DNA from 3 places in the Paenibacillus sp. CCS19 genome. Region 3 is predicted to be linked to each of the others. Evidence: riboswitches for the same ligand, from Rfam matches in the RefSeq annotation. Region 3 holds a riboswitch; each other region holds the start of a gene.

Region 1 (10,936 bases), on a different contig from region 3:
GTATTATTGAGTGTTCAAAAAGTTCGGTTTTCAGCACCGAAAAGGTTGGATCAAGCGGGAATGAGGATCGGAGCGTAGTGTAGCGCTACGTGAGAACCGGAAGTCACAGCTTCATCCAAGATTCGACGCCGAATACCTTTCTTGTAATGCTTCGTGATCGGTAGCGGACTTTTTGAACGTCCTCTAATATTGTAGCAGATTCAGGGAGATACAGGCAAAAAAACAGACATGGTCTCAGCCGTTCTGCCGGGTCCATGTCCGCTATAAGTCGGGATATATTAAGATGATTTTTTGCTGTTGCGGGAACGTACAATTTTGAACACAACATAAACAACAAGGAGTCCAAGCGCAACCAGAATGCCCTCATGAATATACTTGCCAGCTTCCTCTTCGATGGTGTCCCAATTGTCGCCAAGGGAACGTCCCAAGTAAACAAACAGAATCGACCATGGCAGCGACGCCAGCGCCGTCAGCAAAGTGAAAATTCCGAACGGCATGCGCGCCATACCCGCAGGAATCGAGATAACCTGGCGCATAACAGGGACAAAACGGGCAGTGAAAACGATGCCTTTGCCGTACTTGTCGAACCAGCTTTCCGCTATATCGATATGCTTTTTCTTAATCTTCAGGAACTTCCCGTACTTATCAAGGAAAGGCCGGCCGCCATATCGGCCGATCGCATACAAAATCCAGTTCTGAAGAACAGCGCCGAGGGTTCCGAAAATCACTGCTCCCAGGAACGATATTCTTCCGTCGTAGACCAAATAACCCGCATAAGCCAACACAACCTCACTCGGAATGACCTCTACCATTAGGCCGAACAAAATGCCGAAGTAGCCGAGATCCTTCATCCATTCTAGCAGCGTCGCCACCACATCTGACAATACGTGCATGGTTTCTCCTTCCGCCTCTCCCACAGGCATGTCTTATCTTGCTTCGTATTCTAGCATACCAGCATGCCAAGTCCAAGTGCCAGAAGGGGCATGTTCAGACAGGCCTGCGCATAGACTAGCCTCGAATAGATACGTACAAGCGGAGGAGAAGTTCCATGACTAAATTTCTCGTTATTAAGAAAAGAAATCTACAGATCGCGGGAGCCTTTCTCGTCATGACGTTATTGGTTGCTGCGCTCTGGCGCGTGCACTTGACGAGAGTTGAGCCTGCCGCCGCTGCGCCAACCGATGGCGTGCAGGTGTTCACGCTAGTGACCGGCGAGTTCGAGACGACGGATCGCAATGGCAAGATGCTAGAGGCATACATCTTCAATCCAGGCTCGATCGTTGTGAAGAAAGGCGTTCCTGTAGAGCTTCGAATCATCGGCATAAGCGGCGACGCGCATCCGTTCGTCATCGAAGGGCTTGGCGTGAAAGGCGAAGTGAAGAAGGGCGAAACAACCGTTGTCCGCTTCACCGCCGAGCAAGCCGGTACGTATGAAATCAAGTGTCTGACGCATGCGGATATGCGCAGCGACGGCCCGATGGTTGGGTATATTTACGTACATTAAAATTGAAAGGCAGATCGCCGTACCCCTCATTCAAGGCTAGTGTCCGCATGTGAAATCGGTGCATACGATAGCCGTAGAGAGGAGGCGGTTGTCGTATGAGGCCCACGAACGAGAAGCATACAACCGGGTACCCGACCGCTCGCAAAATCAAGAGAGCCTGCAGCAACGAGCTGTATCGCACCGCCAAGCGGTTGAACAAATGGATTCCGAAGGAGAAGGTGGAGGAGGCCGAGAAGCTCTACTTCAAGAAGGTAGCGCTTAATCTCCCTTGGATTCACGAGCACCAGAGCAATCGCAAAGCATTGTCCGACTGGTGGGATGAGAACGTCAGCGCCGAAATCGCCGAGCTGTGGGAGGTTGACCGGGCAGCGTTATGCGAAGCGTTCCGGCATGCGTTCGGAGGCTAGCAGCCGAACGGCGGGACGGGATATGCAGAACACCGAGATGCGTCAGATTGCCAGCAGAACCGGAACGTAAACCCCGAAGCACGTCAACCTGAATGCGAAGTGTTAGGCGAAGCATTCCTGGCTTGCATTCGGCGTCTAGCGAGTGGCCGAACGGCGGGGCTGGATCGTAATACCCGAAGCACGTCGGCTAAGGTCATGCGAGCCTTTCCGACTGATTCGGGGGCTAGTATGTTAAGGCAAAGCCGATCGCGCACGGGCATCGATTCCGTACGCGGCTATCCCGAATAGCAGCAGCCACCAGCAGCCATAGCTCATATCGAAATCAATGGCTGCGTGCAGCAGCATGACGAGTATAGGCGCAAGCAGAATGCGATATTCGCCCGCCCGCCAGATCGCGATAAGCAATGCGGCGAGCATCAGCAGCATGATGGATAACCCGAGCAGGCCAGCGTTCAGCAAAATGTCGAGGTACCCACTGTGCACCTCGTAGATGCCGAACCGTCGGCCTGCGAGCTGCCGCCAGGTATCACCGCCGCGGCCAAGTAGAGGCGCTTCCCGCCACAGGCGAAGCGCCTCTTGGTATAGAGACGCGCGCGAAGCCGCCGTCTCGTAATGCGCGCCGAGCCGCGCGTACAGCTGCGCTGGCGGCAGCGCAGCCAGCGCGGCGAGGCCGCCTGCGAGCAGCGCAGCGCTCGCAGCTAGCGCGCGGCCCTGCCGCGCCGCGCCTGGGGCGAGCAGCCTGCTGCGAAGGGCTGCGAGGCCCACGGCGCAGGCTGCGAAGCAGCCGAGCAGCGCGGCAGCGCGCGCTGCGCCGGCGGCTGGCGCGGGCGCCAGCGCGATGCGGCAGGCGAGCGCGCCGCATAAGCTGGCCCAGCCTGCGCTGGCCAGCCAGAGCGCGAGCCTGCGGCCGCGCAGCAGCAGCGCGCCCGCGGCTGCGCCGGCGGCGCAGGCAAGCCCGGCGCCGCGCGACTCCGACAGCAGCAGCGCGAGCAGCAGCGGCGCAGGAAGACACGCGCCTGCAAACAGCATAAGCCGATGCGCCGAATGCGTCGTCCACACCGCGAGCAGCAGCAGCAATAAAGCTGCCGCGAAGATGCCCTGTGCATTCGGATATTGCAGAAATCCGGATAACCTCATTCCTATGCTCGCGATGCGGATATCGGATTCAACGAGCAGAAATCCTCGCGAGATCTGCTCGGGCAATAAACCGAACCAGCCTGCGATGGAGACAGGTCCAATCAACACGCCCAGCGTTACGAGCAGACTAATCTGTATCCGCGAACCATCTCTCACAACATTAGCTGTAACGACCTGCTGCTTCCGCTTCCCATGCTGTTGGTGCAGGAGCATGACGATTCCTGCTGTACCAAGCCAGCGTATACACGCCTCGGCCGATGCCGCAGAATGATGCGAATGTCCAACAACCAGCTGCAGCAAACTGATACCCGCCAGTCCGAACAAGCATAGCAGCACAACATGCATGACCCGCTGCCGCTCCGGATGCCGTCCGCCGCTCGCCCCGCCGGGCATAGGAGTCGGAGACGCTTGGATTCGGCGGCCTGCACGCACAGCCATTACTAATGCCGCACTAGCCGCTCCAATCACCGCAGCTAACGAGAATATTACAGCAGCACTATTCCCGTATAGCCCCGCCTGCATGATAGCCGCACCAGCCCCAACAACGGCAGCCCCGGATGCCGCACCTCCTGCAAACCGACTACTTCTGTCACGGTTATCGCTCCCTCGAACCCTCATACCTTACATCTCCTTCCCTGAGCGGCATTCACACATCATCTGATACGCAGTATTGCCGCAGCGGACATCGATGAAACAAAACAAACAGCCCCGAAACACGGGGAGCGGTGTATAAAAGAAAAAACCGCTCAGTTGTCTGAGCGGCTTCCTTTGGTATTTTTCAATTGTTTTCTACGATTCGTATAGAACGCGCCGACCTGCTCGCGTAGAATATAAGCGCGAAGCGCACGTTGTTCCTTCTCGCCGAGCCCTTCAAAACGAGCACCGTAGTATCGTCCTTCCGGCGTCGCCTCCGAACGAACAATCGAGAGCTTGCATCGAATAATCCGTTGCCCCTCAATTCGGAGCTCTGCTTCAACTTCTTCCCCTGCCATCATCGGAACCGTAGGCTGTTCAATCACGAAACCGATACCCGAGTTGCTGATATTGCTAATTCGAATCGGCGTGCCAGCCCAATCATCCTGCTCGACGCCTGCTGCTTGAAGCAGCTCATCCAGCTCTGCAAGCAGCTCGTCCGACATCACCCCTGCATTCGACGGCGCAATCATTTGCTCCAGTTTCCGTTCCTGTCCTGGAGACTCTTCATTCGGATAACGAAGCTTGCCAACCGCCCTCACCGCTACCCTCGGACTCTCCCGCTTCTCGACAAACTGAAACGCCTTCGGCGGAAAAATAACCGCGATCGAGCCTTCATCCTTGCCAATAATCGTGGATTGGAGGCGGTGAATGCCCACAGGAGAATAAAAAGTAAGCTGCACGGAATCTCCTAGCTCGAACCGTTTGTATTCATTCAGATCAATGCCAAGCAATTCACCTTCTACATAAGTAGAGATGCCTGTCGTGACATAGTCCTGTTTTTCCACAATCGTTCTGCTATGAACAAGCGCTTTCGGTGCAATCATCTCTTTGTCCTTCTTGCGAAGCTCTTGCCCGCTCCTTATCGACATTAACCTGAACCCCCTTAATGATGGACACATGATGGATTTATACAAGTCTTCTAATTTCGCAGACGATGATGCCACTTTACATGTTCCGTAAAAAAGCAAACAAAAAAAGCCGCATTCAAAAAGAAGCCGCTCCAAAATCTACCTGCAGGGGAGCGAATTCGGTAACCAGGCTGCCAACCGCCGCATATGCAAGCGTTAGGCCCTATGGCTTTGCGTCCTTGCCTTTCGACAAGTTTGCTATTATCGTTCGATATCCACATATTCAGTTCTTGCGCTATATCTAGATGTATGATGACGAGTTACAATTCTTCAACGATCAGAATGCTGATTTCGTTCTTAAGGTCAATTTCATAAGGATTCGCAGGACGAGTGCCATCCGGCTCCTCTACAACCCGCACCTTCGGACGGTGTACCGCAAGCGAATTGTTCGCGGATACGACTGCAATCTGTCCTGTACTCAACCGGACGGTCGTAGCGATCGGGTAAACCGAAATATGCTTGCAGAACAGCTTGACCAGCTCGAAATCAAAATACGTGTTGCCGGCTGCGAATAGAAACTCAATCGCTTCCGACGGCGTGTAACGCTTGCGATGCGGTCTCGGCGATGTCAGCGCGTCATAGGTGTCAGCCAGACCAACGATTTGGGCATACAGATGAATCTCGTCACTTTTCAGGCCTCTCGGATATCCCGATCCATCGAACCGTTCGTGGTGCTGCAGCGCACAATGGGCGGAAAGCAGTGAAATATCATACTGCTTACGAAGAATATCAAAGCCATCATTCGTGTGTCGTTCTACGATTGCACGCTCTGCATCCGTCAGCGCTTCCTGCTTGTTCAGCAGCGCAGATGGAACCTTCGTCATCCCAACATCAAACAGCAGCGCTCCAATGCCGAGTTCCTCCAATTGAATCTTATTGTAGCCTTTGGCAATCCCGATAATGCCGGACAATACTGCAACGTTAACGGAGTGCTGGAACAAGTAAGCATCAGTCGTATGGATATTCGTCAAATTCACCATGACATCGCCGCGTACCATGACGTCATTCAGAATTTCCCCGAACACCTGCCGCAGTTGACGTCCCATCTCAGGAGCAACCGCTTTGCCCTTCATGAAGTTCTGGTCTTTCAAATTAGCCATCGTCTGATAGATAGCATTTACCGCTTTTTGACGTGTCGCTTCCGAAATTGCCTCAGGCGGCTCAAGGTCATCGGTAAAAGCGTCCTCAACGAACAGCATATCGATGCCAAGCTTGCGAAGTCTGTCTATAAACCGTTCGTTCAGTTCAACGCCCACGCCTAGGAGAACATTCCCATTGTCCTGCAGGATCGGCTTAGCCAGCTTGTCCCCAGGCTTAATTTGATGAATGTTTACCTTCTTCATACTAGTTCCCGCCTTCTTCATGCCAAAAAATATGGAACACCAATCTATTGTACCATGACCTATTGCCTAATGACTACGCTCTCATGTTAATCGCTAAATCATTTAATGAATTCGGACTAATGCTCGAAAAGACGGCTTACCACTTGATTACGACCCGCGTTCTTCGCGATGTACAACGCCTCGTCCGCTCGTGCAAACAGCTGTCTTAAGTACGCTGCCGACTCAATCGCATTGGCCGGCTGCAGCGATTCATCTGCCACTACACCCATACTAATCGTCACAGACAGCTTCTTGACGCAGGCATCTCGTTGTCCGGCGCCAAACTCGCTTCCAGCCGCCACTTCAAGCTCGGACCTACGGTTCCATTCAACGATATCCTCATTCCATGGCAGTTCACTGCATTCCACCGCTCTACGAATCCGTTCCGCCGCTTCCGTCGCGTGCTTCATATCGGCTCCGGGCATGTACACCGTAAACTCTTCACCGCCATACCGTGCCAACACATCGTTAGGCCCCAGCATCGTGCGGATTGTCTCCGCTGTCTGGACAAGTATCATGTCCCCAGCCAAATGGCCATACGTATCATTCACTGATTTGAACAAGTCGATATCAAATAGCAGCACGGCGACCGGCTTGCTGTACATCGCAAGCGACGGAAGCTCGTTCTCGAGTCTACTCAGCAGGTAACGGCGATTGAAGCAGCCCGTCAGGCTGTCCGTGACCGCCATCAGCTCCAGCTTGCGATTCGCTGCGGACAGCTCATCCTGCATCTTGAGCAGCTCTTGATTCTGCACTTGAAGCGTCTCGTTCTGCCTGCGCGTCTCTTCCATGAGCAGCCGATAATCCGTGACGTCTTGAATCGTTATGATACGGCCTGCCGTCTCGTCATTATTCGCTTTGATCGGCGCGGATACAACGACGACGTGACGCTTTGCAGTCGTGAATGAAGGAACAAGCACCTCCATCTCCAGACGTTCTGGCGAATTCGCCTCATGCCATTCAATGAACAACTCGGTTTGTTCGGATACTGCCCGCATCGTGCTGAGCATCGCACGAATATCGAATTTGTCCCCGACGCGAAATGGCATGATCGGCTGCATTACACGATTAATATCGGCAACATTGCCCTGTTCGTTGACAACTACGATGCCGGAAGACATCGAATTGAATACGTCCTGCTGCGCGAATTGCACCAGATCGAACAATCGATTGCGCTGTATGGCGATGACGAAGTAAAGACCGCTCAAGGTCATCCCGAGCGACATCAAGCCAGGCACAACATGTCCCTTCGATTCGAAGATTACATTAACGAAAATATCAATGACGCCGAACACCAAAAACAACATCAGCCCGCGCAGCGCCATTTGTAATCGCTTGCGCAATTGCGCCGAAACTCCGCCAGTATGAATCGCTCCTCGCATAAGTCCAATCGCACGCGCCATATAGCCGCCGAGAACAGCAACGAGCAACCAGAACAACGGTCCATAACTGGCTTCTGTCAGCCGCGTTCCCGTTTCTTGGATAAACCAATCGGACGGATTAATCATCACCATGCAGGCCGTTAATATCGACGGGATGGCAGTGAATAACAGCCTCGGCTTGTTGTAGACGTAAGATCGACCGGTCAGGAAGATCGCGAATACGAACCAGCCATACCCCAATACCGCCAAGCAGACGAACATAATCTTCATGATGTACATTCGGTAATCAGGAGCCTCTGCCATATAGAGCACCGTCTGGCCAAGCGGCCAATTCAGCATGAACATATGGAATAACAAATAGATTCGATGCAGCGTTGTAAAGGAACCGCGCACGAATACGAGGACAAAGAGAACAAGCAGGATCAAATAGTTGGCAAATTCAATCCAAACGCCAATCATCAGTGTTCACCTTCGATTACCGGCCGAGGACGCCTCTCTTCACCCAGCGCCTTCTCCAAATAAGGATCAATAGACAGCATATTGCGGTATTGAACATACTCGTCCCACTTGCGACGCTTGACGGATTCCGGCACCGCGGCCGCTACTGCCCTGATAAGCAGATTCTTGGGCGTATGCTCCGGATCGATGAATTCGAGCATCTGTACTTTATAGCCGACCGACTCCAACAGCGCTCCGCGAGCGGCGTCGGTTGCCAGCGCTGCGAACCGCTCCTTCAGCAGCCCATGCGAGAGCAGCGGCTTCAGATTTTCGTTCTCAATCTGACGGAACAGTTCATGCTGGCAGCATGGCACCGATAGAATAACCTGCGCTCCCCAGCCAACCGCCTTCGCAAGCGCTGCATCGGTAGCCGTATCACATGCATGGAGCGTTACGACCATGTCGGCGGAAGCCGATTCATTGTATTCGGCGATGTCACCTACTCTGAACTGGAGCCCTTCATATCCAAGCTTGTCCGCGAGCGATTGACAGAACGCAATGACATCCGCTTTCAAATCCAGACCGACCACTTGAAGCTCGTAGCCCTTCTCAATGACGAGCAAGTGATACAAGGCGAATGTCAGATACGATTTGCCGCAGCCGAAATCGATTACCTTGACCGGACGATCCTTCGGCAGATGCGGCAGTACATCGGTCACCATCTCAAGAAAACGGTTGATCTGACGGTACTTATCCATCTTGCTGTCTTTCACTTTGCCTTCTGCCGTCATGATGCCAAGCTCTATCAAGAACGGTGCAGGGGCATCCAGCACACGATTTTTCTTGCGATTATGGTCTGCTGTATCAGCACCTTGCGCAGAAGCCGGCTTCTTGAGAACAGCTGCCTTCCCTTTCTTGCTGAACAGAATCTGATAGTCCGCTTCCTTCGTCTTGAACAGCGCCTGCCGATAGTTCGCATCGATCCACTCAGCAATGCGCTCACCCGCTTGCGCAGCAGGCACATTCTCATGCTTCGCTTTGTTCGGGTAATGATACTCGAATTGATAGTGCAGCCCGTCCTTCAATTGAACAGGACGAATCGTCGTGCGAGCAGGTGCGTCTCCATCTTTGCGGCGAAGTTGACTGAGCGTCGCTTGCAGCACCAATCCTTCATCCACCCAACGCATCAAATCTAACCGCCATTGTTCCATAAAGCTATTACGTTCACTCCTTCATCGATCGAGCTCGTCCAAGCCGAGCATCAGCTCTTCGCGGGGCAGTCCGCCCGCCTCCAGCTGTTCGTCACTCTTTAACAACAATCGTGTATAGAAATCTTTCAGATCGCCAGCCTTGCCAACGCCATCTTCATACATGGCGTATAAGTAGTTCTCTGCTTTGTCATACCAGCCTCTGCGCTCGCAAACTTCCGCCGCAAGCAGTCCAGTGCTTCGCGGCAATCTTGCGTTGCCCAGCCGCTCCATTAATAGAGCTGCCTCGTCCGACTTGTCCGGCGATGTGTCCGACTCGCTTGTCTGCTGTACGGCTCCTGCCGTTAAGCCAAGTTCCTCAGCCAGCACGCTTGCATGCGCCTGTTCTTCCACTTCTGCCGCAAGCATCATATGGAGCGCCTTCCCTCTCAGCGCAGCAGCTTCCGCTTCGCGTCCCAGCTCTTCGAATGTGTCAGCCTCCGCGGACATCAATGTACCGAGCGCGCGCAAATCTTCAGGATCAGCCGTTCCTCGTTGGCCCAGCATACTTATCAAATCGCCCGCTGACAGCTTCCTGGCCAGTTCCGGCTTCATCCGCAGCAGCTTCTCCAGCAGGTCCCCGGACAACGCAAGCGCCTCTTCCTGCTTCTGCTGCTTGCGTAAGCCCATCATTTGACCAAGCGTTTCGGTCATGCTTTCGATCATGCGCATCATATAGTCACGCTGAAGCATAAGCGCCTCCTTCTAGATCGTTGCTACGAATTGAAGAATGCCTGCAGCTAGCTCTTCCGGAGCCTCGAGCATCCCCATATGTCCCGCCGACTGAAGCAGCACTTGACTTGCTCCTTGTCTGTTCGTCGTAAACGTCCGCTCCACAGGAATAATGCCGTCTTGCGCCCCTGCCACAAGAAGCAGCGGGAGCTGCGACGTCTCCAGCAGGCTGCGGCGGTCCGGGCGATCTTTCATGCCAAGCGCCGAAGCTTGCGCGCCTTGCGCGGATGTTCCATATCCGATGTCAATGGCGCGGGCGACTAGATCAGCAGGTGCATTCGGTGCGAACAGGTTCGGAACGAGCCCTTCAACAAACGTGCGAATTCCCTGCTCCTCAATCTTGCTTACCGTACGATCCCGATTCTCGCGTGCGGCTTCGCTATCCGGCAGTCCAGTCGAGTGAATGAGGCCGAACGCGCGCAGACGGTCTGCATATTGCTCTGCAAATGCAAGCGCCGTGTAACCGCCCATCGAATGCCCCAGCAGGACGATTCGCTCCAATTGAAGCGCGTCGATAAGCGCAAGCACATCCTGCGCTAACGTTTCCATCGCATACGCCGACGAAACAGGCGCCGACGATCGGCCATGACCTCTCGTGTCCGGCACGATAATTCGTGCGCCGGATGAAGACAACTGCGGCACGACCCGTTCCCAGTAAGCGGAGCTGCCGCAATATCCGTGCAGCAGTACGACATTGATCTCCGCACCGCCTTCTGGCATCGTATCCGCATATGCGATTGTAAGTGTACCATTATGTACATCAATTGAACGATCTGCTATCGATTGCTGGTTCATCATAACTCCTCCTGGACTTGCACTATTTAAGGTTGTGTCCTCGCAGCGCCGCATCAATCGCAGAAGCTGCCGACTCCGCCATTCGCATCACGAGGTAAAGCGAAGTTGCTTGTAAGGTTTGATACGGTCTTGGCCCTTGCCGATTGACAACGCCCGCAATGGAATAATCCCCAACGGGAGCCAAATCCAAACCTATCCCTTGTCCTGGTTTCAATGGACCTTCCGCAAAGGCGAACATACCGATAGATTCAGGTCTGCCGAGGCATGCATCAACTGTAATGACGATCGCATTGGCCGGAGGTTGTATG
Region 2 (10,936 bases), on a different contig from region 3:
AGATGCAATTGCAACGGAAGTTAGTCAAATATATCAACAAGCTATAATGATAGGGAATGATCAGTTAGGTGGCAAATATATTTTCAACGGACAACTAACAGATAAGGTTCCGTACGATTCGGCAACAGCTTCACTCGCAACGGCGCCTGACACGGATGATCAAAATATTTATGTAAAATTTGCCGCCGGTGTTACGGTTGCTTCAAATGTGACAGGCGGAGAAGTATTTGGTAAGACGGCAGATGCTGATAACTTGTTCAAGGTGCTGAAAGATATACAGAATGCTCTGTCGCCAACGGCTGACAAAGTGGCGCTATCGAATGCTTATACGCAGCTCAATAGTCGTTATGACAAAATTATTAACATTCGCTCGGAAGTTGGTGCTCGCATAAACCGTGTCGATCTGATCGATCAGAGGTTGCAGGATTTGGATTTGAATTTGACCTCGCTTCAGAGTAAGACGGAAGATACAGATATGGCTGAAACGATATTAAAATTTAATCAGGAAGAGGCGGTGTATCAAGCATCGCTATCTACCGGTGCAAAGATTATCTCGCCTACGTTGATTGATTACTTGCGCTAAAAGGAGGGTTGTTGGTGAATGAGTTAAGGTTATCCATTCGGCAGACTTATGCTGCGATTGGCATCGACAGCGAGCCAACTAAACAGCAGATGCACATGCCTCAAGGAGATCAACAAATTCAGCAACCATCCGCTAAGATGGACTTTGAAACTACCCTGCCGCAACTGAGCATCGATTCTTCAGAAGCATGGCATGCATTAGGCCATGGACCTAACTTAGAGTGGAGCAGTGCGATATACAGCCAAATGAAATCGATCTTTCTGCAACAATTGGCAAAGCAAGTTGAGGAAGGGAAACGGTTGGCGGACATAACGAACCCCAGAAGCGCATTTGCGGATCTTGCGCAGGATGCATTGTTTCGGCCTAATCCGGTTAATTATCAGACGGTATCACCTGGATACCTTAATGTACGTGTGGGATATAATTCGGGTTCGGTTCGAACGGATATCGATGCGTCTCCCGTACAACTGGATTATACTCCACATAAAGCAGAGATCGAAGCCCAAAGAGGCAGACTTGATATTTATTTGCGCCAGAAAAATTCTATCGAGATAAGTGTAGTTCAATACGATTTGTATAAATAATGCTATAGCGATATTGCTATAGCATTATTGCTTGTAGGCAATACTACACGCAGCTAGGAAATGGAGGGTGAACGATTCATGAGAAAATGTTTGAATAACTTTCGTTTGGATTTCGGTCAAAGTATAGTTGGATTTGAACAGTATAGGTATTTTCAAATTAACGGATTTGAAGAGGAAAGCAAATTCTGCATTTTACAGAGCGAGGGGGATTCGAATATTGGGTTTGTCCTAGTATCGCCCTTTGAACAATATCCTGAATACGAAGTTCAATTAAGCGAAGAGATTATAGAAACATTGCGTATAACGAGCCCAGAAGACGTGGCAGTTTTTAATATCGTTACGATCAGGCATCCATTCGAATCTTCTACGATTAACCTGTTTGCACCACTTGTTGTCAATGTCCAAACAGGCGAAAGCAGACAAATATTGCTGAGCCATACAGCCTACTCGATTCACTCCCCTATTTTTCCGCAGCGAAGCGAGGTGGGATAGTCGGTGCTGATTCTGAGCAGAAAACGAGGTCAATCGATCGTTATTAATCAAAATATCGAGATATTTATAACTGCAATTGATGGTGATCAAGTTAAGATAGGGATCAGGGCTCCGAAAGAGTATGCAATCATTCGAAAAGAAGTGATAGATGACGTCCGATCATCAAATCATAATGCGTTGTCGAAAACAGTTGACATAGATCAATTGAAAAAATGGGTACAAAGTCGCGGTTTAGAGTGAAAAACTAATAAATAAATCGAGAATGCTATAAAGAAACATTGTGATCCCTCCGATAATAGTAGTGTAGGGCAAAAAGCCCCGTTCCACATGGAAGTGGACAATACATTTCAGGGAGGAAATTCAAATGATTATCAACCACAATCTTAATGCAATGAACTCGCACCGTAACCTGGCTTTTAACAACATCCAACAAGGCAAATCCAGCGAAAAACTTTCGTCCGGCTACCGTATTAACCGTGCTGCTGACGATGCAGCTGGTCTTTCGATTTCGGAGAAAATGCGCTCCCAAATTAAATCGATGAACCAAGGTATGCGCAATGCTCAAGATGGTATCTCGATGGTACAAGCTGCTGAGGGTGCAATGAACGAAGTTTCCGACATGCTGACTCGCATGAAAGAACTGACGGTTCAAGCGAACAACGGTACGTACAACACGACGGACCTTCTGGCTATGGATGATGAGTACCAAAAACTGGCTACTGCAATCGATGACATTGCTAATAAGTTCCAGTTTAACGGCAAAAAACTTCTCGACGCTTCCGGCGGTAACATCACGATCCAAACAGGTGGTGGAGCAGCAGATACGGTTGTTGTTAACTTCACACCAATCGATATCAAGAAAGCAACGCTTGCTATCGCGACGGGTTCGTTGGGAACTGCTGGCGTACCTGCATCGGAACTGACGGCTGTTGACGCGGCTATCGAGAAAGTAAACACGGCTCGTTCGACGCTGGGTGCTTTCCAAAACCAACTGGAACACGTGTACAATAACGTAGGCGTAAACGCAGAGAACCTGCAAGCGGCTGAATCCCGTATCCGTGATACGGACATGGCTGCAGAAATGATGCAGTACACGAAATTCAACATCCTGCAACAAGCTTCTACGGCTATGCTCGCTCAAGCAAATCAAGCTCCACAAGGCGTATTGCAACTTCTTCGTTAATCATTTGCGCAAAAGGAGGCCCTCCATTTTACTGGCGGGCCTCTTTTTCTATCCGAGGACTGGTGATATATGATGATCAGCGTTTGTTTAATAGTTAAGAATGAAGCTCACCAATTAACAAGATCTCTAAAGAGCATACCATCAGAATGCGAAATAATTGTTGTGGATACAGGCTCAACCGATGGAACTGTAGATGTAGCTAAAGAAGCAGGTGCTCGTCTTTTTCACTTTGAATGGAACGATGACTTTTCGGCAGCAAGAAACTATTCGATCTCGAAAGCGACAGGGAAGTATATATTTATTATGGATGCAGACGAGGAGCTTTCGGAAGATTGGTTGAGCAAGGTGGAGGCTCACGTCGAAGAGTATCCACATGAAGCAACGACTGTAGTTATACATAATATCGGTAACAAGGAAACGTCCCGTCATCGAATGGTTCGACTATTCCCTAATGATTTCCGTTATCGATATAAAGGCAGAGTCCATGAGCAAGTGTATTGCAATAACGAGATCGCTTCGGCTGTCCATAGTGATTTAGAGATTATGCACTATGGATATGTAGAGGATGAGTATGAGAATAAAGGAAAGTTTGACAGGTATCTCGCGTTATATATCCGATCGCTTGAAGAGGACCCCAATGACGGGTACATGCTGTACCAACTAGGCAAATTATATTACTCGGCTGGAAAGTATCGGGAAGCATACGAACCGTTGGCAAAATCTGCTGACTTGCAGCAATTCGAGATGTTGTACTATGCGCCAATGGTAGTAATGCTAGGGTATACGCTGAAGGAATTTGGATATAGCAAGGAAGCTTTTGAACTATTAGAGCCTCTTCTGTCCTTGTACCCTAAGTTTCCTGATCTGCCCTTTGCTTTAGGTATGTTGGCAATGGAAGCGGGGTTATTCGATCGAATCGAAGAGTGCTTTAAGTTAGCCCTGTCTATTGGTGATACGGACAAATATACGTCCATCTTAGGCGTAGGTACGTTTCGGTCATCCCATAACCTAGCCGTTTTTTATGAGGTGTGCGGCAAACTGGAGCTAGCGAATCAATATTATTTAAAGGCGGCGTCTAGTGGATTTGAACCTTCAATCTCAAGAATGAGTTTAAAATAAACTAAAAAAAACCATTACATCTTACGATATATATAGTAACAATATATATTTCGGAGGGATATCAATTATGGTGATGCGAATTACTGGTCTTTCGTCAGGGATGGACATTGACAAAATGGTAAGCGATTTAATGAAAGTCGAGAAGGTCCCGCAAGACAAGCTTCGGCAAAAAAAAGAGCTCTTATCGTTTCAAACCATTCTGTATCGTGAAATCAATACAAAGATGGCAGCGTTGAGAGATGCGCTGAACAATGTTCGGTATAGCAGTAATGTGACTGGTTTCAAGGCTGCAGCATCGAGCAATGAAGTGTCGGTTGTTGCCAATTCAGCCACATCGGCCTCCAGCCACACGATTCAAGTCAATGAATTAGCCACCAATTCAAAATTAACAGGATCCGCAGGGGTAACGAATTTTGGACTGGTTGGAACGGCTTATTCAAGCCAAACAATCGATACGACAAACAATAAAATCGTGTTGACTGTTGATAACTCTGCAAAAGTTATTACGTTGACTCCTAAAGCCGGAGGGTATACCGTCGATGAAATGAAGGACGAACTCCAGAAACAAATCGATAGTACGTTCGGTAAAAACATGGTAACGGTCGGGGTGAATGGAGGGGCACTAGAATTATCGCCAGTAGCGAAATCTGGGTTCACTCCTCAGGTAATCGTTAGTGGTACAAATACGTCTGTCCTTGGATTTACAAATGGCCAATCCTATCGCTTTTCAGTAGGGCAGACGATTGGCGATTTGGCTACGTCTAACAAATTAACAGGATCAGGATCATTGGCTACATCAGGTCAGTTTCAGATTACTGGTAGCGGCGGTACAGCGACGATTGATTACGTTCCCACGGATTCGATTCAAACCATTATGAATAAAGTCAATGCCTCTGCTGCCGAGGTTACGATGACGTATGACTCCGTCAACGATCAGTTTGTTATGAAGAGCAAGAAGACTGGCGTTGCTACGGGGATTTCTGTACAGGATGTTACCGGGAATCTTATGTCGACCTTCAAGATGGAAACTGCAACTGCTGCAGTAGGTAAAGATGCGTCATACATTCTTGATAACGGTTCTGTGCAAACGAGCGCAACAAATTCAATCAGTACGGGCGATGGTACGACAATCACGTTCAATAATACAACGACATCGCCAATCACGATTACAGTGGCTAGCGACCCGTCCGCGGTTATTGATAAAATCAAAAAGTTTGTTACGGCTTACAATGATATGATTGACCTTGTTAATACACGGCTTTCCGAACAAAAGGAAAAAGGGTACCAACCGCTTTCAGATGAACAAAAAGATGCGATGAACGATGAGGATATTGCAAACTGGAATAAAAAGGTCCAGCAAGGCTTGTTGAGTAACTCGCCTATACTGAAAAAGATTAAATCGTCGTTACGAGAAGTTTTTAGCGATACGGTAAGCGGGCTGGACCCGGCGTTTAGCACATTGTCTTCGGTCGGTATCACAACGGTGCCATACGTCACAGGCGTACCGCAGAACGCCGGAAAACTACAAATAGATGAAGATAAGCTAAGGGATGCAATTCTCCAAAACCCTGATGCAGTAAATAAATTGTTTACTAACAATCCAGGATACGAGAGTCAGCAGGGTGTTGCGGTAAAACTGTACAACCGGGTGGATTCTTTGCTGGGTAATCTGATCGATCAAGCCGGTAGAACAGGCGGAAAAGATGATGATATTACCACTGTTATCGGAAGTCAGATCAATAAGCTAAATCTAAAAATCACCGATTTTACGGCTCTTCTAAATAAGAAGGAAGATAACTACTATCGTAGATTTACAGCGATGGAGCAAGCAATAGAAAAAGGTAATGCTCAGATGGCGTGGCTATCTCAACAATTAGGATAAACGGAGAGGAGGGGGCTTGACTATGGAAATACAGTCCAAGTCGGTCTCACTGCCGTCGCCGGCCGCAAAGGCAACGGTTGAACCGATTAAGTCGAGTGGCATGTACTACGAACTGAAAGAAAAGAGCAAATTCTCGATTTTGAGCATAAGCGAAAAAGTGTTATATGACTCGATTGTTAAGGCGAATAAAGCGGTACAAGGAACGGAGCATGAGTTCAAATATAAGATTCACGAAGCAACGGGACAGGTCATAGTGCAAATCCTGAATAAAGAAACGCATGATATTATACACGAATTGCCATCAGAAAAGTTCATTGATCTAGTGGAGAAACTAAAAGAACTCACTGTGGGTGCTATCATCGACGAGAAGAGGTGAAGAGTGGTTATGCTTCCCGTACAAAACAATTATTTAAACGCCCAAGTGCAAACCAGCACTCCTGGAGAATTGACGCTACTATTGTATAACGGATGTATAAGGTTTATTAAACTAGCCATTGTTGCAATTGATAAGAAAGATATTATCGAAAAGCATAAAAATTTAATCAGAGCGCAGGACATTATCGATGAGCTGCTCTCTACGTTGAACATGGATTATGAGATTTCGCACAATCTTAAGAGTCTTTACACTTTTCTTCATAGCAAGTTGCTCGAAGCGAATGTGAAAGTAGACCGAGATGCAGCTGAGTGGTGTTTGAAAATGATCACAGAACTGAGAGATACCTGGTTGGAGGCTATTAGAAGCCTAAGAGTAGATGAGAAAGTGAAGACTTCCGTATGACATTATCCAATGCTTATTCCCCAGTAGAATCGCTGCTTAAAGAGTTGCTTGTTGTGACAAATACTATCGCTGAACTGGATCTGAAAGAAGTAGCAAACGATAGTTTGCTACTTTCTTTTCGGATTCGACAGGTGGAATTAAGAGATTCAATTAGTCATGCAATACAAGGAACGATGTTGACGGAGACAGATAAGATAATCGTTGCACAGTGCCTTGAGATTGAATATACCATCATGAACAAAATGCTATCTATACAAGAGGAGAACAGAAGTCATCTCAGAATGCTGAATAATGGAAAGTTAACTAGAAATGCATATCAATACGAACGCGCGTCGAATATGGGTTATTTCATTGATCAGCATCAATAAATAGGAAAATGTACTCATAAATAGATTGGAATTTTTGTTGTTTTAGAATATAATGGTTTTAAATAACTGATTAATTTAATAACTTAGCAAAACTATAGTGATATAGTGACGCAAAGCCATGGGTCTCTGGAACCGGAGATTGCCAGGTTGCATGTTTGAGGTAGAGAACAATAGCAACCGCTATTGTTTTTTATTATAAAAAAATAGGAGGGTTTAGAATGGTGAGAATAAAGCAAACTGTAATTGTGATTCTATCACTTTGCATTGCTTTGTGCGGTTTATTCGTGCCAAAGACAGATGCAGCAGTAAATGACTATGTTTCTGTAACAAAGACTTTAGATAAGACGACGATGACGACAGAAGAAGAGGCTACGGTAACATTGAATATTTCAGGGACGCCCCCCGTTAATGTTGTCATGCCGAGCGACGTTATCTTGATCATCGACAAATCTGGTAGTATGCTCCCTTCTTACAACAATGGCGAAGATAAGATGACTGCTGCAAAGGAAGCAGCAAAAGGCTTTATTGATCTTATGGACATGAACTATCACCGCGTAGGAATCGTAGACTTTTCTTCTTCTAATACAATTGGTACCTTCCCTCTCACGACGGACAAGGATGCGGCAAAAAATTATATAAACGGAATTACCGCAAATGGTAGCACGGCAACTGGCGATGCGATCCAAGTTGCGACTTCCCTATTAGCCAACCAACGTCCCGATGCTCAGCCGGTTATCGTTATCATGACAGATGGTGATGCGACGCAACCTACCAACGATCCATATGGATATGCAAAGCAACAAGCGCAAGCAGCAAAAGATGCAGGAATCGTCTTCTATACGATTGCGCTTTTAAAATCGACGGATGATCCTGATTCAAGCGGACCCAACGTTCTCCTTAAAGAGATGGCTACTACCTCTGCACATCATCATTTCGTGTTAGGCTCCACTGGTCTTAGCGATATTTATGCTGCAATCGTTAAAGAGATTGGTATGGCAAGTGCATATGATGTCAAAGTAACGGATATCGTAGATCCGAATTTTGAAATCGTACCTGGCTCGGCAGACAACAATATACCTAAACCGACCATTACGGGCAACACTTTAACGTGGGATTTTAAAGAATTGAAAAACAGCGTACTTTCTTTTACTTATAAGATACGTCCTGTAGATAAAACGAAAGCAGGTACATTCCCTGTATCGAATGTAACGTCATCAATAACATATAAGGACTACGCAGGCGCTGCTCGCGTGAAGAATATCCCTACCGCGAATATTACGGTTAAGCTTCCTGCTCCTGTCATTACATCGCTTGAACAGGCTTCAGGTCACCCAAGGGGCGGAGAAACTGTTACAATTCACGGTAAAAACTTCGTTAACGGCGCTAAGGTGACATTTGGTACGGCCAGTGCAACGAATGTATCCTTCGTGGACAGCAACACGATTACGGTTACGAGTCCAGCCGGCGTTCAAGGTACGGTAACCGTAACTGTCCAAAATCCAGATTCACAAAAGGCAACCGCACAATATCAATACAAAACAAATCCTACGGTAACCAGCATCACACCGAGCAGTGGTCCGTTTGATGGCGGGAATACTGTGGAAATTATCGGTGCTTACTTTATGCCAACCGCTACTGTGACAATTGGCGGACAAGCAGCAACTGTTACGTACAGACTCAATACAACGAACCTTCGCGTTACGGCTCCCAAGGCATTAGCAGCGGGGCCTGCTGACGTAACAATCACGAATCCGGATGGTACAAGCGTAGTTGTGACAGGCGGATATACATATGATCCGGCACCGATTACGGATCCGATTATCTCGAGTATTTCTCCGAATACAGGGCTAGTAACCGGCGGTGATATTGCCGTCATTGACGGTAAGAACTTTAAATCGGGTATGAAAGTATACATTGACGGTAAAGTTGCAACAACGACATATGTATCCGATACTCGTCTGCGTGTAACGATTCCAGCAGCGAGTCAACCGGGAGTAGTTGATGTGGCGGTAGCAGATCTAGCGGGAAATCTCTTCAAACTTCCAGCGGCATATACGTATACGGCTATTCAATACCCTACACCTACTGTTACCTCCATTAGTCCTAATAAGGGCTTGATTGCGGGCGGAGATATTGCATTCGTTGACGGCACCAATTTTGTTAGTGGAGTTTCTAAAGTTTCGATCGGCGGGAAGGCGTTGACAACAACTTTCGTTAGTTCGACGAGATTGCGCGTAACCATTCCTGCAGGTGATGCGGCTGGGAAAGTCGATGTTGTTGTTACGAACAATGATAAGGTTTCAACCTTGACTGAAGGTTATGAGTACACGCTCCCTGTTATCTTGCCAGTAAGCGTCACGTCGCTCACGCCGAACAACGGATTGATTACCGGTGGTACAGTGTTATACATTGATGGCACGAACTTTGCTTCAGGCGCGAAAGTCTACTTCGGAAGCACGCAGGTTTCAAGCACATACGTCAGCTCGACTCGTCTGCGTGTCACGTCGCCGGCTGCGGCAACACCAGGAAAAGTAGATATTACGGTAACGAACCTGGATGGAGGAACGGGAACGCTGACGCAGGGATTTGAGTATACCGTATTGACGCCTACCATTACCTTATTGACGCCGAACCATGCTAATAAGGTTGGCGGTGATATCATCTTTGTTGATGGTACGAATTTTGACAGCACGGCTAAGGTAACGATTAACGGAATTAATGCAACGACGGCATTTATTAGTGCTACTCGCTTGAGAGTCACAGTACCGGCCAGTGCGGTGGTAGGAACTGTTCCACTGGTCGTAACGTTAGGCAACGGACAGGCGGTAACTACTTCATTTACGTATGATAGCGGACCGGTATTGCCAGCGCCTACGATTACGAGCATGTCGTTATCGAGCGGTGCTGTAGGCACAATTTTCTTTGTAGATGGTACGAATTTTACAGGCAAGGCCACTGTTTATTTTGGCACTACTAAAGTAACAACTACTTATGTGAGCGCATCGCGACTTCGAATTGCTGTACCTTCCGGAGTTGGAACGGGTCCGATAAGTGTGACAGTAGTCAATGACGACGGACAGGCAAGTAACGCAGTAACGTTTACAGTCACTTAGTGAGTGTATTAAACGCCCACTCTGGGCTGTAACTACGGTTGTGGGCAGCAATGAGTTAGTTAATTAGAAATGGCGGTTCAGGGGTCATCCCTAAACCGCCATTTCTATTTTTCTACGCAATCGAAAGACACTGATGAAGCGTCAGCGGTCGCCTTTGCTGCCGCACGAGGTCAGCAATAGATCAGAACCTGGACTAACTAGTAGGGGCGAGCAACCCCTACTACCTACCTAAGCCTGGGAACCCACTCATATGAGGAAATAACCTTAAATATTCGTTGCATAACTCGTTAAAAGATTCAGAAGGTAATCCTTCTTTTAATAGTCCTATCATTTGAACCGATGGTTGTTGTCTAAAAGCTTCAATGAAAAAAGGAGAGGCTCCTTCCGAATCTCCGTTATTTAGATGCCATTGTCCTACGTTGAGCATTCCGTTAGATTCCAGGGCATTGTTTCGTAGTAGTACCTCGAATAATTCTAAAGCATCGGCTAAATTGCCACGTTCATAAAGCCAGTTTGCAATCGTATTTAGTGTACTGGCATTAGCCATACTCTCAATTAATATCAGATAATGTTCATTGAATCCAAATAAATACAGCTGTTGCAACACGGCCGATAACTCGGTTTCGTAGTAGGTGACACTTTCAGGGTCCCAAGAGCGGCCATGAAGCACATCAAGCACAAGCTTAGTTAGTTCGAGATATCTTTCATCTTGAAGGATAGCCGTGCGCAAATCCCCGGTAACAATATTTACGAATGCGGCCAGCTTATCTGGCAAAGCGATGTTTTGATCGATCGATAGGGGTTCTTTCTTTAAAAGGGCGAGCGTAACTAAAT
Region 3 (10,936 bases):
CGCGATTATGGATTTGCATAAGCCCTATATGAAAATCCCGGAACTGCTCGTTCAGTACCTGGATAGGAGAGGTATTCCCGTTCCAGATTTCAAGGAAAGATTCCTGTGTATGGGCTATATGAAAGGTCTGCATGTTTTGCGGTGGCATGCGTCCATTGATGATGAGGAGTCTTGCATCTCCATCATGAAATCGATGAGCGAACTGAAGGATCGAATTTATAACTTGTAAAATGGTGATCGGATGAGATACGAGAATGCGATCGATGTGCTCCCCGAGGAGCTGCTGAGAGAGGTTCAGAAATACGCTGCGGGAAAGCTGCTCTATGTTCCCTCCGGCGAGGACAAGCGATCATGGGGAGAGGCCTCGGGTTACCGGGATCAATTGCTGAAGCGCAATCGCATGATCCGCAACAAGTATGCCCACGGGATTACCGTATCAGAGCTTGCGGATGAATACTTCTTATCCATGGATTCGATCAAGAAGATTATTTATTCGAAGAAAGCCGCAAGCCATTTGACGTATGCTCCGACCGTGGCATCTGCCGTTCAATATGCGAATGCGGGACTGTTCGAGGAATGGATTCAATACTATTTGATGTTTACGCATAGGGCCGTTTCCGATGTCGATGATTTCTTGAAGGGAGAGCCTCTCTTCTTCGGCGTTGTGAAGTTCCCCCTTCGTCTCATTCAGCCTATTGGAATGGAGACCGGTGTCGGGGCTGCTGTTGGCCAAGATGACCCCAATAACACGCAGCCGCCGCTTCTTGTGCAATACGAGGAAGGGAAGTTCAGCTGTACCGTGCAGCAAGAGCTTCTTGCTTCATTGAAGCTGCGTAGAGTAAACGCCTATCCGTCCATTATTGTGCTGAGAGGCAATGCCGACTACAGCAGGTTCAATAAGCATTACGGCAATGTCTTTTTCTACGTGAACGAAGGATGACTTGGATTGATTCAGTCAGAACGGCAGCGATTCATGGATTCTATATGGGGTATTTCGTGGACGTGTGGCAGGAGAGCCGTCACCATGCGGAACAGTTCCTGCGGGAGATGCAATTGGAGATTCCCGAGCTGGAGATGGAGCTCGGAGAGGCCGCGGTGACGTATGCAGCAATCAGCGCCATCTATCGGCGGTTGAATGAGTTGTTCCCATGGATGCAGCCGCATGAACCGATCGCAGACCCGTTCAGAAGGAAGGATGCGATCAGTCTTCTGACAGAAGCCAAGGAGTTAGAGAAGACCGCATATGGTCAATTGGAGAAAATTTGTGCCAAGCTATAATTCCATTCCATAAAGTTATCACGACCCAGAGGCCGCCGAATGATTCGGCGGCCTCCTATGCTAAGCGAGCGTTCAACGCTGCTGCGCGTCATAGTTACTTGAGGTGAAAACGATGTCACCGTCAGCCAGCCGGAGGACGACCTTATGATTGTACTTGGTGAAGCTGTCGATTGTGGTGCCATACATGAAGGAAGTGTTGCCGCTCTCCAGAATGGGCGAAGGCAGCAGTTCACGCGGGGTGACGAGTACGCCTACAATCGGCTTGATGCCTTTATCGTCCTCGTCACCATAGATCGGTTCCGTATGTACAAGCAGAGCTTTGCCGTTGTTCAGCTCCATATTCATTTCCCACGTGTCCCCGACAATGCTGGTTGTATAGACGAGATCCTGCTTATTGACTGTTGAGCCGATAGCGTAAAGATAAGTTAACAGGGCAACAACCACCAGAAGCACGGCGAATACGGCCACTGCTTTCTTGGTCATTGTTCTTCTTACCTTCTTCAGAAAATCAATTTCCTTCTTGGCTTCGTGCGGCTTGGCGGTGTCGATCGAAGCGGATAGCTTGGCATGAAGCGAACGGCAAGCCTCGCATTCCTCCAAGTGCTGCCGCATGTCCTGTTCGGTCTCCTGACTTAGCAAGCCGTCCAAATAACTTGGCATGAGATCTTGGGCGATATGGCACTTCATTCGTTACAGCACCTCCATAAGTTTTTGTTTGGCTCGGTAGAAAGTGACGCGTGCCCAGTTCTCGCTCCGGCCTAGGATTTCACCAATCTCTGCAAAAGAGAACTCGCCGGAAATTCGCATATGAACAATCTCCCGCATAGGCTCGCCCAGCTTGTGAATGGCCCTGTACAAGTCCATTTTGCTGGTCTTGCGCAGCACATCCTCCTCTGGCGATATGCCCGGAGATGGAATATTCTCATGCAGCTCCTGGGTGGGTCGCCTTCGTCTCTTCTCAAGCTCCTGGTACCATACATGCTTGGCGATCTGGCAGAGCCAGACGCTGATCTTGCAGGAGCCGTTATAGGTATGTATCGAATATACGGCACGATAGAAAGTTTCCTCGGTCAGCTCTTCGGCCAAGTCTTCATCATGCGTCAGACTAAGCAAATAGCGAAAAACATTTTGTGCATGATTCCTATAAATCTCCTCTAGATCCTCCGCCACTTTCTCACCTCCTTCGTTCATATATCCGATTAATGAGCGATTCGTTACATCGTTATTGGAAAATAATATCGGCTGATAAGGTAGGATGCAAGAATTTAAGGGAGGCCCAATAGCGGGTAAACCGCCTCTATCTGATCGTTAATTCCTATTAACTTGCTCGGTAAAATGATGAGAGAAACCCTTAAATACGGGCAATAAACAACTATTAATGTGACAAATTGTCGAAAGTAGTCGACTTGAAGTTAGGCTTTACAAAACATTTTGTCGAAAAATGAAATGGTTTTCCTTGTAAATAAGCTGGAAAAATAGTACATTGGTAGGGTGACCGATAATAGCACACTTGACGAAAGTCAGGGCCGCAAAGCCGCGGGTCTAAGGTTCTACGGAACGATGACAGCCGGGCTGCCGAAGCGTATGGACAAAATGATGTCTAGTTGTGACAACGGCTGCTCGTACGAGCAGCCTTTTTGCGTTCAGAGACTTCGAGGTGGTACGTGCTGAGCAACCGTGGAAGGAGTGATAGAGGCAGCCCTTACATGAAGGACGCTTATCTTGTTGACATCTAGCATTTCCTGTACTTCACAAAATATCGGAGGTAACGTAAGTGAAAAGCAGAATACGAATGTCCTTTTTCGCCAAGAATCTATTGTTCTCTTCCATTAACATTATTTTGATCGGCACCATTCTTATTGTTTCTAGCTACTATATCGAGAAAAACATACTGACCGACCAGCTCCATCAGCAGATTAAGACGATCACCGAAGAATGGTCGAAGCAAATTAAACCGGAGATGGCCCGTGCATCGTTGCAGGAGCAGGACTTCCAAGGTGCAGAACAACTCAAGCTCAGACCTATCCTCGACTCCGTTAACCAGTACAATCCGAACATTGCACAAGCTTATGTAAGTGGCACGGAACTGCTGGACGGGAATAAGACGTCGCAGATTGCTGTTCCTACCGCTCTCTTGGAGCCGCTTAAGGAAATGAAATTGACGGCCAAAGATATGATCGAGCAGCCGCCGGTTATCGTCGAAACGCTGCAAAGCATGATGAAGACGGGAGAGCCGACGTTCTCCGATATTTACTCCGACGATTTCGGTACATGGACGACGATCGCTTACCCGATCAAAGACGAGACGGGTGCCATATTCGCTTATTTCGCAGCGGATGCGGACGCCAGCGCGATTAACAGCGGGCTCCACGAGCTTCTTACTTACAGCCTCCTGATCATGTTAGTCTTCCTCGTTATTGTGCTGCTTGTTCAGTACTACGTCGTGAGGAGAACGTTGTCCCCTATCAAGTTGCTTATGGCGGGCATCGAGAAGGTGAGTGCAGGAGATCTCGATGTGGAGATCGCGGCAGGCACTGATGATCTAGGAATCGTCAACGACAAATTCAATCAGATGGTTCGCCGGATGAATGGTACGATGATTAAAATTCAGGAGCTCTCTTCGCAAGTGGCGGAATCTGCCCAAACGTTGTACCTCACGACAGAGGATAACAACCGTCAGGCGGAATCGATCCATCACAACGTGAAGATGATTGCCGACAATATTCTAACCCAGCAGCAGTCTGCTCGGGACAGCTCACGCGCGATTACCGAAATGACGACCGTCATTCAATCGGTAGCACAGAACTCGTCCAGTCTGGCAGAAGAAGCGGCAGACATGGAGACCAAATCCGAGCAGGGCAATTCCGCCGTTAGCAATATGGTGGATCAGATGTCAGAAATCTCCGGGTTCGTGAACAATGTCTCGCAAACGGTGGAATTGTTGAATCAGAGATCCAATGAAATCGGCAGTATCCTCGTGATGATTCGCGGAATTGCCACACAGACGAACCTTCTGGCGCTTAATGCAGCCATTGAGGCATCGCGTGTAGGCGAACACGGCCGTGGATTTGCTGTCGTCGCAGGGGAAGTGCGGAAGCTGGCTGAGCAGTCCAAAGAATCGGCTGAGCAAATCTCGACGCTGATCGATGAAATTCAAGTCAGCATTCAACATGCGGCACAATCGATGGAATACGGAACTGGCGTCGTGGAGAAGGGGATGTCCTTGGCCCATGAAACGAGCAGCCTATTCACTGAAATCTCGAGAGCGACCAGAAACGTCTCGGAGCAAACCCAGGAAGTGTCCAGCGCTGCGCAGGAAATGTCTGCGGCAACGGAAGAGCTGGCCGCATCCGCAGATGAACTAAGTGCAACCGTCGATGTAACGACGTCGGGAACGGAGAAGATCACCCATTCCGTTGAGGCGCAGCAGCAGCGTTTGTCCTCCATTGTAGAGGCGTCCAACCTGCTGTCGTCGGTAGCAGAGAAATTGAAAGAACAGATCGAGACATTCCGCGTTAAGACCAAATAGCACAGGACAGGAGGGGAGATAATGGTCAAGAATACTGAATTGGGACCAACAACAGATGACGTACAAGATTACGAACTGCCGATTGTGCTGCTTCCGATGGACGGCGCACGTCAATTAAGAACGTATACGTTTGAAAGTATGAATGTGGAGCTTCGTGAAGATCTGCTGGCGTCTTATTCAGGCAATGTGCGTGATGAACAGAGACGTAACGCGTTTTTCTTGGCTGTCTATGCCTCCCTTCTCTACCGGTTCTCCGGCGGAGAGACCGATATCGCAGTTGGGGTATCCATGCCGGATAAAGGCGAATTCTATATGCTGATCTCTCTGGAGAAGGATCGATCGTTTCGGACTATCCTGAAGAGAGTTCTTGAACAACTCGAGAGGCCGGGATATCAATACGGCGATTCGATGGCGAATACCGGCTTTATCATTGACGGAAAGCCGGATTCCAATACAGAACAGCCTTTAAGCTGGTTGCTATTAGGCGAAAGCCAGGAAGTACGATTGCAAGCGCACTACGATACGTCCCTATTCAAGGAGTCGACCATTCGTCGTTATATAGATGCCTACAGCAAGATAGTGGAGGCAGCTCTAACCGATGAAACCGTGAATATTGAGACGATTGATTTGTTGTCTGCAGAGGAATACGCCCTGTACGACAAATTAAACGATACTGATTTGGATTATCCTGTTGACTTAACCATTCATCAATTTATTGAGAATGTGGTTCGGCAGTATCCAGATCGAAAGGCTGTTTCATCGGCGGAGAACGCTTATACGTATCGGACGTTGAATGAGCAAGCTAACCGAGTCGCTCACCTGCTGTTAAGCAAAGGGATACGCAAAGGCGACCTGGTGACGATCTTCATGGAAAGAAGCACGGATACGATTGTCAGCCTGCTCGGCATTCTGAAGGCAGGGGGGGCGTATGTTCCCGTAGACCCTGAGTATCCCGAAGAGCGCATCAGCTATATTCTGGAGGATACGAGAGCAGGATACATACTAACGAAGCAATCTCATCTGAAGCGGGCGGAGCAGCTTGGGGAAAAGCTCGGTACGGTGAAGCATGTTGTTGCCGTAGATTCGGCGGAGAATCTAGAGGCTTACAGCGCCTCCAATCCAGAGCAAGATATCGCACCGGACGATCTGGCTTATGTCATCTACACATCGGGCTCGACGGGAAGGCCCAAAGGTGCGCTGCTGGCTCATCAAGGGGTAGTGAACCTAGGCGTCTTCAGTCGGAAGGAATTCGAGATTACGGAGCGCGATATTGTGACGCAGTTCGCATCGTTCAGCTTCGATGCATCTGTCTCGGAGATGATTTGCGCGCTGTTCAGCGGCGCACATCTGCATCTGCTCTCTGCTGAGGAGCGGGTTTCGGTAGATGCCTTCGTATCCGTGTTGGAACGAACGAAGACGACGTTCATCCCGTTCGTCCCGACCGTGTTCTTCAATCAGCTCGCCTCCGTGCTCTCGGAAGAGGACTTCCGCAGGCTGCATCGGGTCAGAACGATTATGACCGCAGGCGAGGCTTTGTACGGGGAGCAGGTCCGGGTATTCCAGAAGAAAACCGATGGCAGAATTACCGTGTACAATTTGTACGGACCTACGGAGTGCACAGTGGGAACGACTTACTATCGGATCCCTTCGCCGGTGCGAGATGGGCTGACCCATGTTCCAATCGGATTGCCGAACAGCAACTACAAAGTGTATGTCGTTAACGAGGCCATGCAGTTGTGCCCAGCGAACGTTCCCGGCGAGCTGCTGGTTGAGAGCGTTGGTCTCTCCCGAGGGTATCTGGGTAAACCGGACAAGACGGCAGAAGTGTTCGTTCCCAGCCCATTCAAGCCGGGGACCAAGGTCTACAGAACCGGAGATATCGTCAAGCTGCTGGAGGATGGAACGCTGGAATATGTCACCCGCAGAGATACGCAGGTCAAAATCCGAGGACATCGGATCGAGATTGGCGCCGTCGAGGATGTCATGTCTAAATATCCGAATATACAGGAAACGGCTGTCGTTGCAGTCAAGGAGCCGAACGGACAGTTAGCGCTCGTCGGTTACTATACCTCCAAGGACGGCAATCGATTGTCATCTTCAGAGCTGCGCGTTTTCCTGAAAGAGAAGCTGCCCGCTTATTATGTGCCCAAATGGTTAAGCAGACTCGATAAGATGCCGCTCTCCCCAACGGGCAAAGTCGACCGCAAGAAGCTGGCCGCTTACGAGCTTTCATCGATTGAAGAAGAAGAACAATCTCTGGCGGACCCATCCATGCGGCCGCATACGGAGGTTCAGAAGCGTATCTCTCATGCCTGGAAGGAGGCATTGGGTAAAGAAGCGGCCAGCATCGAGGACGATTTCTTCCGTATTGGAGGCGATTCGCTAGCTGCCATTCAAGTGCTTGTCAGTCTCAAGCCGCAGTGTCCAGCGCTTGAAACACAGCATCTCTATCAATACAGAACGATTGGGCAGTTAGCCGGCTGGATGGAACAACTGGCCGAGCAGGGACAAGCTGCATCTGGTGTAGGGGCAGCGCGGGACGGCAGCATTAAGCTGCTGCGTGAATATCCAAGAATGCTAGGCTCAACCATTTCGAATGCAGAGCATAGCGAACCTGCATGTATATTATTGACCGGAGCGACAGGTTATCTCGGCTCTCATATTCTCTATGAGTTGTTGAAGAAAAGCCAAGCCAGGATCGCAGCACTCGTTCGCAGATCGCATGAACAATCCGCTGTGGATCGACTATGGGATGTCATGAGAACATATTTCGGCGACAGCCTGCTGTTCCTGATGAACGAGCGCGTTACAGTGGTTGAGGGCGATCTCGAGATTCCCGGGCTTGGGTTGTCACCGCAAGACAAGGAGATGCTGTACAGCCAGATCGACACAGTTGTTCATGCTGCCGCCGACGTAAGACATCTAGGCGATGAGGAACAGATTTTCAAATCTAACGTCGATGCTACTCGGCATTTGCTCGAACTCGCTCAATCCAGACCAGGCGTACGCTTCCATCATATCTCGACGATCGGCGTTCCCGAGCAATTGGCATTGGACGGGAAGTGGGAGTCCGTAGAACAGTCGGGCGCAATCGATGCGAATCTAAATGTGGACAACGTCTACACGAACAGCAAGCTGGAAGCGGAGAAGCTTGTGTTCGCCGCCGCCTCGCAAGGGCTTGCCGTCAGCGTGTATCGGCCGGGGAATATCGCCTGCCACTCCTTGTCGGGCAAATTCCAAACTAACATAGAGAGCAATGCCTTCTATCGAATGATCAAGGGCATGCTGCTGCTGGGCAAAGCGCCGGAAATCAGCTGCTACATCGATGTTACGCCTGTTGATTATGCAAGCAGCACGATTACCGATCTTATGCTGAACCAAGAAGCAGTCGGGCGCGTATTCCACATCTGCAACCCGAATCCGATCACTTACATGGAACTGATCGAGATGATTAACAAATGCGGATACAGCGTGGAAACGATGGAGTTCGGCAAGTACGTCCAATGGCTGTTCGATCCGGCTATCGCGAAGAGCCAAGAGGCGCTTGAGCTTGCTATGGCAATGCTGGAGGGTGATGGAGCGAGGGACTCGGAATACATCTACGATTGCGAGACGACCATCTCGCTGCTGGAGCCGACGAGTCTTCGATGCGCCTACACCGATCTATCGTTCATTCACAAGCTGATCGCTTGTGCCAACTACGTCGGCTATTTCCCGCAGCCGCAGCAAAGTTTACCGACAGCACTGGCTTTAACGGCTGCAGCCGCACAAGCTGCACAAGAGCGACTGTAGGAAGATCGTATATTTAAATGCGAAGGGCATCCTTATGGGGTGCCCTTCTAGTTTTTTATTTTGACAGCTAAATAAACAATATTACCCATCCGAAACTACTAAATAGTGGTATACTTTCTCAAGGTCGACCATTTTATATTTTACTAATAAGGGAGAAGTCTACATGAAGTCTGGCTGGTCAATCGTAATCGCCTTATTGCTCTTTCTATCGATCAGTTCAAGCGCGACAGCCGCCGAGCCTACGGCTTACGGGGTAACCGTCGATGGGATGAAGATTGCCGCACTTGCTCCACAGTCGAAGAATGGCATGACTTACGTCTCTATCATCCCCTTGTTCGAAGCTTTGGATACGAAGATGACGGTCGATAGCAAGAAACAAAAAGTCGAGGGTACAAGAGGAAAGAAGAAGTTTACACTTACTGTCGGGTCCAAGAGCGCAAAGCTTAACGGCGCTGCGATTACATTAGACCAAGCCCCCCTGCTGATTAATAACACGGTGTACGTGCCTGTTCAAATCGCGAACAAGCTCGTCGGCGCCGAAATCGAGAAGAACGTCTCCGCTAAGATTATTAACGTTCGTTCTTATTCCATCGATCTGACGGTTAAAGAGAAGCTGCCGATTACGAATGATAAAGACTTGCCGATTACGCTCCAGCATCGCGGCAATGTGAAACTGAAATGGTCGTTTAAGGATGAGAGTCCGCATCAGCAATACACGGGATACGTTGGTCCGAACCAAACGTTGATCTTTAAGGGTTTTGGAGACCAACGCATTGATACGGATTATAGCGGACATAAGCTTTATGAAGAAGAGGGTTACCAAAGTGCGAGCTATGAATTTGAGGCACGAAAGAGTTCAAATGGCTATGATATCATTGCACGTTCGGATGATGACAGCCGCAAGTGGCAAGGCATCGATCTTTATTTAGATAGTAATGTTGAGTCGATATTTTATATCGATAATAAGCCTTCCTTAGATTTTCTATATATCAACGCAGCAGTGGATAAGAACGGCAACTTAATCGTACTCACGAAGGAAGGTTTAGCTGCATATAACGCCCAGGGTGAACGGCAGTGGGTTCGTACGGGGTGGTCTACAGAGGAGGGTACGCTGTCTGCCTTTGAGGATGGGTTGACGATATCGGCAGATTCCGAGAACCGTCTTTATATTCAGAATTACGCCGGCTATGCTGTAGTCGATGCTGCAGGTGAAGCGCTGTGGACGGCGGAAGGTTATTTTCAGCCGGATATTACTTCTGAGGGCTTAATGCTATACTACGGCGGCTCTTATCGTATCGAAGATGGCCAGTTAAATTCGGTCGGGTCCCCCTATATGGATTACACAAGAGGAAACTATGTGAGTACTTATGAGGAGAATTCGCTGAAACGGATGGACAAGACGGGGACGAAACCGTTGTGGATTTTCGAACAGTCGCTGAAGGAGAAGAACAGAGGGTATAGTCTGTTCAGCAGTACGCTTGTCGTGGATGGCGACGGCAACGCGTATATATCGACAACAGGCGGTACGGTTTATAGTCTCGATCCAGCGGGCAACTTGCGTTTCATGCTGAACGTGGATAACGGTACAATCTCCAGCACGCAAATTATCCCGCTATCGTCTACGACATTCGTTGCGATCGATAACAATAACGTCATGTATTTTGAAGTGACCAAATAAGACCGGATAAGTATTTCAAAGAAAGCATCGCCGTGGTTCGTATAGACTGCGGCGATGTTTTTTCTATGCCTTGCAGTCAGACCGCAATAAAGTCGTCTTACCCGCCAATAATGACCGCTTAGCCCCAAAGCATATCGAAACCATAAATCACCGATTAGATTAAGGGTATAACAATGCGGTGAAAGGTGGTCTATATGAAGACAGCCATTCGAATTGCGGTCGGCGGAATCATTGTGATTGGGGTGCTGGCTTATATGAATAGGCCGATATCTCGAGAGGCTGTTAATGAGAAAATACAACAACATCTCGTGAAGGTTGTGGAAAGCAGCGATTCGCTATCCAGCGCCTTGTTGACGATTTACTCGAATAAGACCGGTTATCATGAACAATTTGCGGTAGGTACGGTCAATCAAACTTCCGATCAACCGGTTCAAGCCGACAGTCCTTATCATTCGGCGAGCGTTGGCAAAACCATGTGTGCCGCGATCTTTGGTTTGTTGGTAGACGAAGGCAAGATCAGTTTCGATGATTCAATCAGCGCTTGGCTGGATGCGGACATGCTGCGAGGGTTATTCGAGATAGACGGCACGGACTATAGCAATCTAGTCACCTTAAGGCAGTTGCTGAGCCATACATCGGGAATCGCCGATTATTTCGAA

Evidence for each region. A riboswitch is a leader RNA that binds a small molecule or an ion and turns the genes downstream of it on or off. The one in region 3 is predicted to bind cyclic di-GMP.
Region 1: another riboswitch for cyclic di-GMP. It lies ahead of SBI19_RS25290 (PilZ domain-containing protein); the one in region 3 lies ahead of SBI19_RS03585 (methyl-accepting chemotaxis protein).
Region 2: another riboswitch for cyclic di-GMP. It lies ahead of SBI19_RS06540 (IPT/TIG domain-containing protein); the one in region 3 lies ahead of SBI19_RS03585 (methyl-accepting chemotaxis protein).

The regions. Positions count from the first base shown of each region.
Region 1 covers NZ_BTCK01000052.1:18,181-29,116, reverse strand. The annotation lists gene uptA (undecaprenyl phosphate transporter UptA) at 279-893, opposite strand; gene SBI19_RS25305 (cupredoxin domain-containing protein) at 1,049-1,504, shown strand; gene SBI19_RS25300 (dehydrogenase) at 1,600-1,911, shown strand; gene SBI19_RS25295 (O-antigen ligase family protein) at 2,143-3,666, opposite strand; gene SBI19_RS25290 (PilZ domain-containing protein) at 3,795-4,613, opposite strand; cyclic di-GMP riboswitch class I at 4,771-4,862, opposite strand; gene SBI19_RS25285 (HD-GYP domain-containing protein) at 4,913-5,995, opposite strand; gene SBI19_RS25280 (diguanylate cyclase) at 6,112-7,875, opposite strand; gene SBI19_RS25275 (class I SAM-dependent methyltransferase) at 7,875-9,041, opposite strand; gene SBI19_RS25270 (DUF6483 family protein) at 9,087-9,794, opposite strand; gene SBI19_RS25265 (alpha/beta fold hydrolase) at 9,807-10,631, opposite strand; gene yyaC (spore protease YyaC) at 10,651-10,936, opposite strand, start outside.
Region 2 covers NZ_BTCK01000005.1:158,571-169,506, forward strand. The annotation lists gene flgL (flagellar hook-associated protein FlgL) at 1-583, shown strand, start outside; gene SBI19_RS06495 (DUF6470 family protein) at 598-1,167, shown strand; gene fliW (flagellar assembly protein FliW) at 1,246-1,659, shown strand; gene SBI19_RS06505 (carbon storage regulator) at 1,663-1,899, shown strand; gene SBI19_RS06510 (flagellin N-terminal helical domain-containing protein) at 2,024-2,842, shown strand; gene SBI19_RS06515 (glycosyltransferase) at 2,912-3,961, shown strand; gene fliD (flagellar filament capping protein FliD) at 4,029-5,843, shown strand; gene SBI19_RS06525 (flagellar protein FlaG) at 5,866-6,219, shown strand; gene fliS (flagellar export chaperone FliS) at 6,229-6,621, shown strand; gene SBI19_RS06535 (hypothetical protein) at 6,618-6,989, shown strand; cyclic di-GMP riboswitch class I at 7,065-7,144, shown strand; gene SBI19_RS06540 (IPT/TIG domain-containing protein) at 7,208-10,102, shown strand; gene SBI19_RS06545 (glycosyltransferase) at 10,323-10,936, opposite strand, start outside.
Region 3 covers NZ_BTCK01000003.1:789-11,724, forward strand. The annotation lists gene SBI19_RS03560 (hypothetical protein) at 1-229, shown strand, start outside; gene SBI19_RS03565 (CD3324 family protein) at 242-940, shown strand; gene SBI19_RS03570 (hypothetical protein) at 937-1,278, shown strand; gene SBI19_RS03575 (zf-HC2 domain-containing protein) at 1,351-1,965, opposite strand; gene SBI19_RS03580 (RNA polymerase sigma factor) at 1,969-2,448, opposite strand; cyclic di-GMP riboswitch class I at 2,772-2,858, shown strand; gene SBI19_RS03585 (methyl-accepting chemotaxis protein) at 3,053-4,807, shown strand; gene SBI19_RS03590 (non-ribosomal peptide synthetase family protein) at 4,829-8,599, shown strand; gene SBI19_RS03595 (stalk domain-containing protein) at 8,763-10,277, shown strand; gene SBI19_RS03600 (serine hydrolase domain-containing protein) at 10,472-10,936, shown strand, end outside.